DNA from 2 places in the Terrihabitans aquatilis genome. Region 1 is predicted to be linked to the other one. Evidence: predicted binding sites of a transcription regulator. Region 1 holds the regulator's gene; the other holds the start of a gene.

Region 1 (7,474 bases):
CGCACGCTCTACATTCTCGACGAGCCCACCACCGGCCTGCATTTTCACGATGTGGCAAAGCTCCTGGAGGTGCTCCACGAACTGGTCGATCAGGGCAATTCGGTGGTGGTGATCGAGCACAATCTCGAAGTCATCAAAACCGCCGACTGGATCATTGACATCGGCCCCGAAGGCGGGAGCGGTGGCGGAGAAGTGGTTGCCGCCGGCACGCCCGAGCAGGTGACGAAGGTCGAGCGCAGCCATACCGGCCGCTTCCTGCGCGGAGTTCTCGCAGCCAAGCCCGTGCCGGGAGCACAAGCCGCCGAATAATCGGCGGATCTCTTACGGATACCGCGACAGGTCACGGGAACAGGGCCCGCGCGCTTGTGACTTTCCGAAACTGGACCCGCGCGCCGGCATGTAATATTCGGGTCACGATTATCGTAGTGAACGTTTGGAATCAGGCTGTAAGAATGAGTGTTATCGATAGACCGGACTGGCGCGGCGCCTTGGCGAACGCCCTCATTCCGGTTTCGGTCGCCGCCATCACTTATTGCGTGCTGTTCCTTGGTGGCTTCACGCGCAACAATCCCGCCTTCACCGAACTGCCCTTCGACGCGAACGGCTGGATCGCGGCCCTGGTCTGGATCGGCCTGTTCGGACTTTACGGCATCGCGCGATGGGGCGCTGTGATCGACGGGCCGGAAGGCGAGCGCTTGTCGTGGCTGGTGGTCGCGATGATGGTGTGGACGGTATTCTACGCTTTCATCGGCAGCCAGTTGAGCTCATCAATCTGGCTCGACGCGGCCAATCTGTTCTCGCTGTGTCTGGGTATATTCGTTGCCTCACGCCTCGTACGGCTGTCACGCCGGATCGTGACGTGGCTTATTCCCGCCTTCCTGTGGAAAATGCTGGCCGTGCTCGTCGGGCTTGCCCCGGTGGTCGGCATTCGCCTGTTCTGACCTACGTTATGGCGAAACCCGTCTGCATCATCGGAGGTGGGCCGGCAGGCCTGATCGCGGCGGAGTTTCTAGCCCGCGCGGGACGGTTCGTGATCGTCTTCGATCGCATGCCGAGCCCTGCCCGAAAGTTTCTGATGGCGGGGCGTGGCGGCCTGAACCTCACCCACAGCGAGCCGCCGGAGAAATTCCTCACGCGTTACGGGGAGGCGGCACAGAATCTTGCGGAAGCGATCAACCGCTTTTCGCCCACGTCCCTCAGGAACTGGGCTGAAGGGCTGGACGAAGATACATTTGTTGGCTCGAGCGGACGTATCTTTCCCAAGAGCTTCAAGGCGTCACCCCTTCTGCGCGCCTGGCTACGACGGCTGGACGGACTGGGTGTTCAGATACGGGCGCGCCATTCCTGGCAGGGCTGGGATGCAGACGGCAATGTGCTGTTCGATACTCCGGACGGCCGGATCGGGGTCAAACCCGAAGCCACCCTGCTCTCCCTGGGCGGCGCAAGCTGGCCGCGTCTGGGCTCGAACGCCGCTTGGGTGCCCCTTATCGAGGCACGAGGTGTTCCGGTGAGATCGTTCGAGCCGGCCAATAGCGGCATAGGCTGCGACTGGTCAGACGTGTTTTGCGATCGATTTGCTGGCCAGCCGGTGAAGCGTGTACGTGCGCGAATCGGAAAGGACGTGTCCGAGGGGGAGATGATCGTGACGCGATCCGGACTCGAAGGCGGCGCGATTTACGCCTTGTCGAACTCCATTCGCACCGCCCTTCGCTCCGGCGATGCACGACTGACGCTTGATCTCAAGCCCGATCTGTCACCATCAGACATCGTCCATCGCCTGACGCGGGCGCGTCGACGCGACACCGCAACCAATGTGCTGCGCAAGACGCTCAACCTTCATCCGGTCCAGATCGGACTCTTGCGCGAAGGTGTCGGCAAGGCCCTGCCGGAGAAACCCGATGAGCTCTCAGCGCTGGTGAAAGCGCTTCCCTTGACCATCACGTCCGTACAGGGGCTGGACCGGGCGATCTCCAGCGCCGGCGGGGTGGCATTCGACGCCGTCGATGAGCACTTCATGCTGCGCGGCCTGCCGGGTACGTTCGCGGCTGGCGAGATGCTCGACTGGGAAGCGCCGACGGGAGGCTACCTGCTGCAGGCTTCTTTCAGCACCGGGATTGCGGCTGCGGAAGGCATTCTTCGCTGGCTGGACCAGAACCAACCGGCCGGGCCCTAGGCACCGACCGCCGCACGAGCGCGATCCACCACATCGAACCGTTCCGCCGCCGCCGCCAGCCAGATCAACCCGGCGATCGACAAAGCGCAGAACACAGCCGCCGACCCGAGATCCTTGACCACGCCGATCTTGGGATGGAATTCCGGCGTGACGTGATCGGCCAGTTTCTCCACGGCAGTGTTCAACAATTCCACGGCCATGACCGCCAGGAGCGCGCCGATCATGGCGACATACCATGCGGTGCTGGGCGCGACGAACAAGCCGACAGGCACGGCCATGGCAAAAACCGCGAGCTCCTGACGCAAAGCGGCTTCGCTACGCGCGGCAAATTTCAGCCCGCGCATCGTGTTGAGACCCGCATGATAAAGTCGCGCAATGCCCTGCAATTGCGCGCCGTTTGAGGGCGCGGAGCCGTTGCTGCCGGAATCGTCTGATCTCATGCGCGCAAGCGTAGCAATTGAACGTGACGTTGCTGTCGCATAGCTTCGCCCCATGACACCCATCCATATTGTCGGCGGCGGTCTCGCCGGGTCCGAAGCCGCCTGGCAGATCGCGCAGGCGGGCGTGCCGGTCGTTCTCCACGAAATGCGTCCAGTCCGCTCGACCGAAGCCCACCAGACCCAGAATCTCGCCGAGCTCGTCTGCTCCAACTCCTTCCGCTCGGATGACAGCGAGAGCAACGCCGTAGGCTTGCTGCATTGGGAGATGCGACAACTCGATTCGCTCATCATGCGCATGGCCGACTCGCATCAGGTGCCCGCGGGCGGCGCACTCGCCGTGGACCGGGACGGTTTTTCGGCCGACGTGACCGCAGCGCTGGAAGCCCATCCTCTGGTGACATTGGCTCGTGAAGAGATCGCGGGGCTGCCGCCGGAAGATTGGGACAATGTCATCGTCGCGACCGGCCCCCTCACCTCCGAGGCATTTGCCCAGGCCGTGCGCGATCTGACGGGACGCGATTCCCTGGCCTTCTTCGATGCGATAGCGCCCATCGTGCACTTCGATTCCATCGACATGGATGTGTGCTGGTTCCAGTCGCGTTACGACAAGGCTGGCCCGGGAGGCAGCGGCGCGGACTACATCAACTGCCCGCTGGACCGGGATCAGTACGAGGTCTTCGTGGATGCTCTTCTCACGGGCGAGCGGGTGGACTTCAAGGATTGGGAGGCCACCACCCCATATTTTGACGGCTGCCTGCCGATCGAGGTGATGGCCGAGCGGGGCCGCGAGACCCTGCGCCACGGACCGATGAAGCCCATGGGCCTGACCAATCCGCGCAATCCAAGTGTGAAGCCCTACGCGGTGGTGCAATTGCGCCAGGACAACGCTCTGGGCACCTTGTTCAACATGGTGGGCTTCCAGACCAAGCTGCGCCACGGCGTCCAGGCCGACACGTTTCGGATGATCCCGGGTCTGGAGAAAGCGGAATTCGCCCGTCTTGGCGGCCTGCACCGCAACACGTTTCTCGATTCGCCCAGGCTGCTCGATCGAACGCTCCGCCTGAAGGCGCAGACCCGTTTGCGCTTTGCCGGCCAGATCACCGGATGTGAGGGTTATGTCGAAAGCGCCTCGGTCGGGCTGCTGGCAGGCCGGTTCGCGGCGGACGAGCGGCTGGGCCGGAAACTGGAGATCCCGCCGCCCTTGACGGCCATGGGCGCCCTGCTCGGCCACATCACCGGCGGCCATATCGAAGCCAATGGAGACGAGAACACGAAGCGCAGCTTTCAGCCCATGAATATCAATTTCGGGCTGTTTCCACCCTACGAAGGTGCCTTGAGGGGCGAGAATGGCGAGCGTGTTCGTGGAGCGGCGAAAAGCGCCGCCAAAAAGCGGGCACTGACGGGCCGGGCTAAGGAAGCATTTCAAGCATGGGCAGGTGAGACCGCTGACGGCTGACTGCGTTTCGCGATCCGTCTAAACCATCGTGCAAACCGGATGTTAACCATTGCGGAACACATAAGGAACAGCTACCAATGTGTTCCTGATTTGTTTCGATATTCGGAGAGGCACCATGCTCACGCGTAAGCAGCACGAGCTTCTGCGTTACATCCATGAGCGCCTCAAGGAATCGGGCGTGCCTCCCTCGTTCGACGAGATGAAGGAAGCGCTGAACCTGCGGTCCAAATCCGGCATCCATCGCCTGATCACCGCACTGGAGGAGCGCGGCTTCATCCGCCGGCTGCCCAATCGAGCGCGCGCCCTGGAAGTGCTGAAACTGCCCGAGGCGGTTGCGCCCCGTCTGAGACCCGCAGCCGGCAAGTTCCAGCCCAGCGTGATCGAAGGGGATCTCGGCAAAGCGCGGCTACGGGCTGATGATGACGAGGAAGCGGTGCCGTCCGCGTTCGTGCCCGTCATGGGCCGTATCGCTGCCGGTGTCCCGATCGAGGCGATTCAGACGCGAAGCCACACCATAGCCGTTCCTCCCGAAATGCTGTCCGGCGGCGAGCATTACGCGCTCGAGGTCCGGGGCGATTCGATGATCGAGGCCGGGATTCTCGAAGGTGATCTGGTGGTGATCCGCAAATCGGACACGGCCAATACCGGCGATATCGTCGTGGCCCTTGTCGATGATGAGGAAGCGACCCTGAAGCGGCTGCGCAAACGCGGCGCGTCCATCGCCCTTGAAGCCGCAAACCCGGCATATGAGACGCGTATTTTCGGACCTGACCGCGTGCGGGTTCAGGGACGGCTCGTGGGTCTCATTCGCAGGTATTGAGGCTCGCTCGCCACCGCTTCCGATCTAGAAATCCCCGGTGACGAGGGCCTCTGGATCTGTCTCGTCGTTATCATCTTCGGGCACGGAATCGGCTTCGTTCCCGTCCGAGGCTATCGCGGCGAAGGATGGTCCGGCGGGCGGATGGGTAATCGGGTCCCAGATCCGACGAGCGGTATCGGCGCGCGAGATCGCGAAAGTACCGTCCGGCCGGTGCGTAAGGGCCATGGCGCCACCCTCCGCTAAATCTGTTCCGTCGATAACAAGGCTCTTCGTCCTGCAGTCTGGCGGTGCGATCAACCGCGTCACGACGATCGCTGCGCGTTGGCAATCTTCACGCAGCGCGGCATAGGTCCAATTCAGGGCCAGGAACCCGCCTTTTTCCATCGGAAGCGTGCAGCCGAAGCTGTCGCAATGCACCTCCGCCGCAACGCTCGGATCGCGCGGTGATCGCGTGTCCCCATCTGCGGCAAGCCAGTTCTGCGCCGCGAAACCCGCGAACCGCACCCCACTGACCTGAAGCCGCCCGTCCGGGGCCCTCACCGCTGCCGCGCGACCACCGGCTTCAATGTAGATGTCCGGCCGCCCCGGAAAAGCGGCGAACAGAAGCCCGGCGATGATCGGCGCAATTCCGAGAAGCCGCAGGCGTGTGGTCCATATTGCCGTCCAGCACAGGCCGAGCGCGAGCAGCAAAACACCGACCGGGGAAAAAGCGGCCATCCCGGTATTGGCGCCCGGCCAGGAGGCGATCCAGTACGCGGTCTGGAGCATCAATTCGATGCCATATCCCATGACGATCCAGGCCGGAGCATCCAGCCCAAACGGCATCAATAAGAATCCGATGAGGGCGAAGGGCATGATGAGCGTGCTGACTAGCGGCAGGGCAAGCAGGTTCGACGGCAGGGAATGAAGGGCAATCCGCTGAAAATGGAAGGTCGCGAACGGCGCAGTGGCCAAAGTGGCAAGCACCGTGGTCGCGACGATGCCGCCGAAATACGCAATGACGCGGCCGGATAATCCCGTACGACGGACGTGAGCTTCCTCCTCAAGATGTTGCAGCCGCGCACGCTCATACCAGGCGACAAGCGCCATCACGGCCGCGAAGGACATCTGGAAACTGGGGCCGATCACCGATTCCGGCGTCAGGACGATGGTGCAAAGGGCCGCAAGCGAGAGGTTGCGCATGGTGACCCCCTGGCGGTCGAAGATGACGGCCACGAACACAACGGCGATCATGATGAAGCTGCGCTGCGCTGCAACCTCGACACCCGACAGATACAGGTAACCGCAGGCACCGAGCAGTGCGACGAATGCCCCGATTTTCTTCGCCGGAAAACGAAGTCCGAAGCCCGGAATGAGGACCAGCATCACACGGAGCGCCGTGAACAGCGTGCCGCCGAACAACGCCATATGAAGGCCCGAGATCGAGATGACGTGGTAGAGACCGGCGGTCCGCAGCGCGTCGTTTGCGCTCGTCGAAATATCTCCCCGCTGACCCGTCACCAACGCCGCTGCGATGGCGCCTGCATCGCCTGGCACCACCGCCAAGACACGAGCGGTAATTGCGTTGCGCAATCGGTCGGTCGCGGCCGAAAAGCGACCGCCAAGGGTGAGGGTTGGCGGCTCCAGGATACGGACCGCGCGCCCCTCGCTGCCAACGGCGCCCAATTGCTGGAAAAAGGCCTGCCGGGCGAAATCATAGCCTCCCGGGCGTACGGCACCTGGCGGCGGTCGCCACAGAGCCTCAACCGAAACACGCGCCCCGGCCTGGACCTGACGCGCACCCGTCGCGGAAACCCGGACATAAGTGGGCAATTGGCCAGCAGGCACATTCGCCAGAGTTTCGATGCGGATCAGCAGGCGGGTACGGCCGCGCCCTCGGGGCTCGACACGCTCGACGATGCCGATCGCCTCGCCCCGCACGGATCGCTCAAGAATATGTCCGCGAACCTGTTCCACTCGCAGGGCCGCGGAGAAGAAGCCTCCCGCGACGATGGTGGCGACGGCACCGGCCATGAACAATCGCGGGCGAGCGCGGGCAGCAAAGGACGCCAGCGCCAAGGCCAGAAATACGGCGCCAGCCACCCAGGCCGATGGGTCCGCCGGAACGGAAAAGAACAACAAGACTCCGGCGATCGCGCAAACCGGGAGCCAAAGAAAAAAGCGACCTCTATCCCGCTCCTCGTCCAGACACCTCGATAGCCAGCCGAACACGGCCCGGCCCACGTCCGAAACTGCCAGGGGGATCGAGGCGGCATAGCGCGCGGATGCGCGATCGCTGCGATCTATGCGTTGCCCCTGGTCGGCCACCCCGTTCCCCTTTTCCCGCGCGGCATGCTACACGGACCCGCGTTGAAAGCCCCAATGCTGGTGCATTTCCCCCATCTCTTCGTCAAAGCGCACACCACCATGTCCGATCCCGTGATTGTTCGTTTCGCACCCTCGCCCACCGGGTTCCTGCATATCGGTGGCGCGCGCACGGCCCTGTTCAATTGGCTGTTTGCAAAATCCAAGGGCGGCAAAATGCTGCTGCGCATCGAGGACACGGATCGCGCGCGCTCCACGCAGGAGGCGATAGATGCCATTCT
Region 2 (7,474 bases), on a different contig from region 1:
CGACCTTGAGAAGGCCGAGAACATCAATGTCGTCCTTGTCCCACTCGATGAAAGTGCGGTCGGGCATGGCCGCGTTGCCGATGGGGACTATTTCGTCCAGCCGCCCTCTGGTCAGGATAAAGCCACCAACATGCTGAGATAAATGACGCGGGAAGCCTATCAATTGATTGGCAAATCTCACGGCACGCGCGATTTCGGGATTTTTGGGGAGGAGGCCGGAATCGCGAACCTGATCTTCCGGAAGATTGTCGCCCCAGCTTCCCCAAACGGTAGCAGCCAAGGACGAGGTAACATCCTCTGTCAAACCTAAAACCTTGCCGACCTCACGGATGGCGCTGCGTGGTCGATAAGTAATAATAGTGGCTGCAATGGATGCACGATGGCGACCATAGCGGCGATAGATGTATTGAATGACTTCTTCCCGTCGCTCATGCTCGAAATCGACGTCGATATCGGGCGGTTCTTTGCGTTCCTTCGATAAGAATCGGGCAAAGAGGACATCAATTTCCTCAGGATCGACATTGGTTATGCCGAGAATAAAGCAAACAGCGGAATTTGCCGCAGATCCTCTTCCTTGGCACAGAATACCGCGATCATCGGCGAAACGAACAATATCATGAATGGTAAGAAAATAGCGCGCGTAGTCTTGCTCCGCGATAAACGCCAATTCTTGTTTGACCAATCGCTCGGTCTTGATTGGTATTCCTTCAGGATATCGCAGCCAGGCGCGCTGCCAGGTCAATTCTTCCAGATGCTGCTGTGCGGTCTTGCCGGGCGGCACGGGCTCATCTGGATAGTCCGGGCCTATTTGCTCGAGTGAGAAGTTCATTCGCGCTCTCAGGTGCTGACTTTCCTCGATTGCTTCCGGCGCGTCGCGGAACAGACGAGCCATTTCCTTAGTATCTTTCAAATGCCTCTCGGCATTGACCTCAAGCATTCGGCCAGCGTTTTCGATTTTCAGCCCTTCTCTTATGCAGGTCATGATGTCCTGCAAAGGCCGCCTGGAAGAGACGTGATAGAGCGGATTATTGGTGGCCAGCAGAGGTAATCGATATTCCTCGGCTATATTTTTCAGAACTGCGAGGCGGCGCTGATCCCGGCCGGTCCTTTGCATAACAGCTGCAATCCATAAAGCTCCGGACGCGGCTTCGGCGAGTTGAGGAAGAACTGGCGTAAGTTCTTTAGTGTTTATTTCCGGAACGACAATGAGGAGAAGATGACGTGTGTCGGCCAACAGATCGCCGAGTCGTAGACGGCACTGACCTTTTTCTCCACGAAGATTACCTTGAGTGAGAAGGCGGCACAGCCTTGCCCAGCCGACGCGATTCTCAGGATAAACGACGATGTCAGGAGTGCCGTCCTCGAAAGCAAGACGGCTCCCGACTAAGAGCTTGAAAGGCAATTCTTGGCCAGGATGTTCGGTAACATAGGCAGACGCCGCGCCCTGGACTGGAACATAGGCCCTTACAACACCCGCAACCGTGTTGCGATCGGCAAGACCTAGGCCATTCAGACCAAGTTCAGCCGCGCGGTTGACCATTTCATGCGGATGGGAAGCTCCTCGCAGGAATGAAAAATTGGAGGTAGCAACGAGTTCGGCGAAGTTCACGCGAACAGCCCATGGATATACCAGCCTGGAGGTGACGTTTCGGCTCCATAAAAACCTTCACGATAGAGCCAGAAGCGATGACCTTCGCGATCTTCGACCCGAAAATAATCGCGTGTGGAAAAAGCCCCGTCCGTTTTCCACCATTCAGGGGCAATGCGCTCTGGTCCTTCGGCCCTGGCGATTACATGCAGGAAACGTCGCCAACGAAAACGACGGGGTGCCCCATCCGGTATTTCCGCCACAACCTGCACGGGTTCGGGCGTTTCGAAGAGATAAAGAGGCCGCAAAGGTGGCTCTTCGGCTAAGGGGTTTGGCCAGTCACTTTTCCTGGCGGGTATTGATAGGCCTGAAAGTGCTTTCGCCTGCCATTCAGGGACGTGGCTGTCCATAGAAGCAAAACGGAGAACTTTTTGAGGAGAGAACCTGGCACCTAACCTATCCAGCAATTCCACAATATGCTCAGCCGGTGCCTCATCTCTATCCAGACTGGGTTGAACCGCTAAACACTGTTCCACGATCAAGGCCGCGAGGCGGATCATGTCAAAACCGAATCCGGGATCTAGAGGATCGGCCAAGGTGTCCAATCGCTCAAAGAAGAGATGGGCCAAATGAGACGGTGAGCAGGAGGCTTGGCTGGTGGCAACGCGGATGTGACGTACAATGCCATCCGCCCGAAAGAAGCTTGCTTCAAATAATCGGCCACCTTCGCCCCGTTCTTCGAGCATGGGCTGAAGATCGACTGCAAGCTTATGAATGGTGGCGAGAATGTCTTTGGACCGACCTATGGGTTCGGCAAAGCGATGCTCCGAGGTGAAATTCGGGAGGGAACTTCGTGGTGAAATGGGGGTATCAATTTCACCCAATGTCCGGGCAAGACGATCAAGCAGAGCAGAGCCAAAACGTGCCGCGAGGGGTGCCCGTGGACGATCGGCAAGGTCGGCAATCGTTTTCAAACCCGCTCGTGCCAGAGCCGTAATAGTGTGAGCATCGAGGTTAAGGGCCGACAAAGGCAACGGCCTTACGGCTTCTGCTTCCTCGCCTGATGAAACAATGATGTTGGGGGAGAAGCGTGCCAAGGCATGGGCGGCATCCGGCGTTCCAGCGATCGCTATTCTTGCAACAAAACCTGCGTGAAATAGACACTTCTTTATATCCATGAGGACGTTAGTCTCTCCCCCAAGAAGATGGGCGCAGCCGGTGATATCGAGTGTAAGACCATCCGGTTGCCAGATGCCGACCAAAGGAGTGTAACGATCACACCAGGCGGCAAGCTGATTCAGAGCCTCGGCATCCGCGGCGATATCTTCATCAATGATCAGAAGATCTGGTACCCGTGCTCTGGCGTCCGCCAATGTCAGACCCGAGTGCAATCCAAAGCTTAGTGCCTTGCGGTCCAAATGGGTGATGCGCAAGGCATTCTTCACGCGCGCAAGTACGATAAGCGGCCGCTCATCCAGCGCGTTGCAACATTTCCTGTGCTGTCGACGCGCGCGATCGCTGGCGAGAAAGGGTAGCCACAGGGCGAGATAGCGCCGGTTGTCGGAAAGACGACAGATCACGGTCCCATTCCACAATCCATGCATCAGGAGGAAAGCCTGCCCGATGCCGAAGCAGGTTCAGTTCGATGATGGGATATCCAGGTGCTTCGGCCTCAAGGGGAATGGAGGGAAGAGCACGTGCCTGCCAGCGGGTGAGGGCGGCGCTGGGTTCGGGTTGGGCTGATATTCGGAGGAGGAATGTGCTGATGGATGTGCGAGTGGCTGCGCTTGTGAGGCGCCGTGTCGCCGTCAGATCGAACGCGGCCGCCTGCCCCCAGGGCTCCAGGATGACGGCGCCCAGTGCCGCGCATTTCAGGGCTTCATGGCCCGCGCGCAGAACGGAAATCGCATCCTTCACCTTGACCAGGATGATGCGGGAAGGGTTCATTCCCCATTCCATCAGGCCCGAAGGATAGACCTCTCCCAGCTCGCGGGCATTCATCTCCTGCCGCACCCAGACAATGGTGCTGTCGGGTTTGGTGGCGCGCAGGACCATGGCCAGGGTGATGCCGGTCGCGGCATATCCCTCAAGCGTGTTGGAGGCAAAGATCTCATGTACCGCCCCACAGGGAAGGCCGCCGCCGAGGGCTTCATCCAGCTCGGGGATTCCGAAGGTAAAACGCGCCCGGTCTCCCAGATCCATCCTTTCCGAGGACTGAATCTGGGCAAGGTCCCGCCGAAGCTGTGCAAGGGTTTCCTGCTTGCTCATGAATGAGTGTGTTCCCTGTTTGTTCTAGAAAAGAACGCCCAGGTTCGAGAGTCAAGCGGGATTCTGAAGGAAGAAAAAATCCCAGATAAAACAGGGCTGTAAGGCTGGATGAAAGAGAGGCCGCATAAGCGGCCTCCCCAAAAGAGTCACGAGTTTTCGCGTCAGGCGCTTTCCTTGACACGAACCTTGGATGCGATAGGGCCGGTGTCGCCGAGATCCTCCACATAATGGACCTCGTCCCCCCGGCGCAGATTATCGAAATCGCCGGTCAGCAGGCTGTTGCGGTGGAAATAGAGCAATCCGCCTTCAGCGGTCAGAAGGAAGCCGTGATCCTTCTCCGGCGCAAGCTCCGCAACCTGTCCGAGATATTGGTTCGAGCCATCGTGGTGTGGCGATTTGGTGCGCCCCTTCAATTGCTCCTTGAAATCGAGAAGCTGGCGCTCTGCGATGCGGAACGCTTCATTGATGGCGTTTCGCATGTCCGGATCCTGGAACTTCTGCTGCAGATGCTCCGGTTCATGGCTGACCACGATGTCCTTGCGGCCGGGAAGACCCACTTCGATGCGCACCACGGGCGGAATCGAGTTCGTGGCGTTGGTCGCACGTCGCTCCACCCGCACGCGGCAGGTGATGATCCGCTCGAACAATTTCTCGAGTTTGGCGACCTTCTCGCGGATGGCCTCTTCCACCCATTCGGAACTCTGGATGTTGTGGAAGGTGATCTCGACAGGAATCTGCACGCTTTCCTCCTTCTGCCTAGCCAGACAAAACGTGCCGGAACCCGGATCGTTTCCGCAACAGGGAATTCTACGCAAAAGCCCGCCGGAACATCCGGCGGGCTCTCTCAAGCGGTAATTTGGCTGCGGCTTATTGCTTGGCGTTGAGCAATGGTGTGATGCGCCGCACCGTGACGCGGCGATTTTCCGCGTTCGCGCTCTCGGTATCGACCTTCAGATATTGCTCTCCGTAGCCCTGGGTCACGAGGTTCTCCGCCGGGATCCGGAAATCCTGGCTGAGGATCGCAGCAACCTCTTCGGCGCGGCGGTCCGACAAGGACAGGTTGTCGATGTCGCTGCCCACCGCATCGGTGTGCCCCTCGATCATGAAGACCTCGCTCGGATCACGATCGATGACCGCGCGGATGGCCTTGGCGAGTTCCTCGAGACGCCGGCTTTGGTCCGCAGGCACGGTCCATTGGCCGAATGCGAACTGGATCGTGTTCACATCGACGCTGCGGACGCGCTCGCGCAGGCGAACATTCTGGCGAACCTCATCGAGCGAATAGGGACGCTCGATCCGCGTGACGGGAGGCGCCCGAAAGGTTTCCTCCAGATCCTCGTAGCTGGCATCGCCGTATTCGACGACATATTCGTCGTCCGGAAGATCGACCTCCACGGGAGGAAGATCGAGATAGATGTTCGGGCCACGGGGACGGCGCGTGTTGTCGATGATGACGACCTCGCGTCCACCCTCCCGGCGATAGCGCCGCAGCAGACGGCCCTCATCGTCGTTGATGGTCACGATCTCGATCCCGCCCGGGCGACGGATCACGGTCTCGACCTCGCCACGGCGGCGCTCGACGCGGATGTCCTCATCGCGATATCCGCGGCGAAGGCGCTCCGTCTCGTCGTGACGGATGATGGTGCGGCCATTTTCGCGGATGATGGTCCGATCGTCACCCTCGCGGATGATCAGACGATCGCCCTGACGCTCCTCACGACGGCCGAACCGCTCATCGAGGCGCCGGTCGCGACGGTCATCGTCACGGCTCTCGCGGCGTTCCGGATCCGAACGGCGGAAATCACCGCCGCCCTGGCGGGCGTCGCCGCCACGGAATTCTTCGTTGGCGCGCCGGTCACGGCCCTCATCATCGCGGCGGTCTCCGCGATCGCGGCGATCATCCGAGCCACGCCGGTCATCGCGCTCGCCCTCACGACCTTCGCGGCCGCGACGGTCATCTCCCGGACGGCCGGTTTCGCCTGCAGCGGGTGCGGGAACAGGGGTTGGAGCCGCGCCTGGTGCCGGAGGTGCCGATGGATTGAGGGGGCGCTCGGCCGGGGGTGCATCGCGGCGATTACGTTCTTCGGCTCGCTTTTCCTTGGTCTCCTGGAGCTGACGCTTCATCTCTTCATTGCGCTCCTCCCGAGACCGGGGAGCCTGTCGCTGATTGTCCGGGGCGCGTTCGGGAGCAGCGGTCGGGGCGGGGGCTGCCGGAGCCGCTGCCGGCGTCTCACCACGCGCGGGCGCCTCGCTGCGTGGTTCCGCGGCCGGAGTTTCCGCACGAGGGCGAGGTTCGTTACCGGTGGCGCGTTCCGGGCGCGGGGCACGCTCCTGAGCGGGCTCGGCGCGTTCTGGCCTTGCTTCACGTTCCGGACGTGCCTGCTCGGGGCGTGCCTCACGCTCAGGGCGTGCTCCCCGTTCGGGACGCGGTTCGGTCCGCTCGGCGCGGGGTGCGCGTTCCGTGGCGCCTTCGCCGCGCTCGGGGCGCTCAGCACGTTCAGGGCGTTCTGCGCGTTCCGGACGTTCGGCTCGCTCGGGCCGGGGTTCGGCTCGTTCGGCGCGCGGCGCACGCTCGGGCCGCTCACGCGGCGCTTCGCTCTCGGAACCGGATTCCCGGCCTGCGCCCCGCCCGCGTGGTGCCTCTCCTTGCGGAAGCTCATCCGGTGCGGCCTGGGCCATCTGCACGGACGGTGGTGCGTCAAGCGCATGTGCGGAAAAAGCGAGGAGGCCGCCGGAAATCATCGTACCGGCAAGCAAAGCGTAGCGCATGTTTTTCATCATTGGACCTTCGTAGATAACCGAAGACGACGTTCTCGTATAATTGCGCTGTTTGTGTCGTTTTATTGTTCTTAACTGCGCAATATTTCTGAACGAACGTTCATCTAACGATTAGTGAGAAGCCGAACATGGCTGGGCGCCACTTAAGCGGTTGAGAACGTGGTTCGGTTCCTTCCGAAGCATAAAAAAAGGGGCGTTGCCGCCCCTTTTAGTCAGATAAGAGCTGATCAATTCAGCCCGGCGATCTTTGCCCGCTGCTTCACCAGCGCCAGCACCACATCGATCGTCGGCGTCGGTACATCCAGCATGCGGCCCATTTCCTGAACCACCGTGACCAGAGGCTCGATCTCCATGGGACGGTCACGCTCGAGATCCTGGAGCATGGACGTCTTGTGTGCGCCGACGGCGCCCGCGCCGTTGATGCGGCGCTCCACATCGACCCGGAAATGCACGCCCTGACGGGTGGCGATCTCCTGGGCCTCGAGCATCATCGACTTGGCGATGGCGCGCGTGGCCGGATCGGACGCGATGATGTCCAGCGTGGCATGGGTGAGCGCGCTGATGGGATTGAAGCAGAGATTGCCCCACAGCTTCAGCCACAGCTCGTCGCGGATGTTCTCCATGACAGGCGCCCGCAGGCCGCCCGCGCCCATGATTTCGGACAGCTGCTCGACGCGCTTGGTGCGCTCGCCGGACGGCTCGCCGATGGGGAATTTGTCACCATAGACGTGCTGGATGACGCCCGGCTCGATCACCTCGGTGGCGGGATAGACGATGCAGCCGATCGCACGCTCGGGCCGCAGGGCCTGCCATTGCTGCGCGCCGGGATCGATGCTCTCC

The links. The regulator LexA, encoded in region 1, represses DNA repair genes until DNA is damaged. The targets are predictions, from matches to a motif close to TGTTCNNNNTGTGTTCNG.
Region 2: the regulator LexA is predicted to act here: its motif matches at 3,866-3,883, upstream of ACQ6S1_RS06020 (ImuA family protein).

The regions. Positions count from the first base shown of each region.
Region 1 is NZ_JBOCUO010000001.1:590,682-598,155, forward strand. Features, by position in the region: gene uvrA (excinuclease ABC subunit UvrA) at 1-309, shown strand, start outside; gene ACQ6S1_RS02995 (hypothetical protein) at 453-941, shown strand; gene ACQ6S1_RS03000 (TIGR03862 family flavoprotein) at 950-2,173, shown strand; gene ACQ6S1_RS03005 (diacylglycerol kinase) at 2,170-2,613, opposite strand; gene trmFO (methylenetetrahydrofolate--tRNA-(uracil(54)-C(5))-methyltransferase (FADH(2)-oxidizing) TrmFO) at 2,666-4,069, shown strand; gene lexA (transcriptional repressor LexA) at 4,185-4,889, shown strand; gene ACQ6S1_RS03020 (ComEC/Rec2 family competence protein) at 4,914-7,007, opposite strand; gene gltX (glutamate--tRNA ligase) at 7,296-7,474, shown strand, end outside.
Region 2 is NZ_JBOCUO010000002.1:4,282-11,755, reverse strand. Features, by position in the region: gene ACQ6S1_RS06030 (error-prone DNA polymerase) at 1-1,609, opposite strand, end outside; gene ACQ6S1_RS06025 (Y-family DNA polymerase) at 1,606-3,168, opposite strand; gene ACQ6S1_RS06020 (ImuA family protein) at 3,059-3,856, opposite strand; gene ACQ6S1_RS06015 (HPF/RaiA family ribosome-associated protein) at 4,018-4,596, opposite strand; gene ACQ6S1_RS06010 (OmpA family protein) at 4,724-6,637, opposite strand; gene ACQ6S1_RS06005 (2-dehydropantoate 2-reductase) at 6,862-7,474, opposite strand, start outside.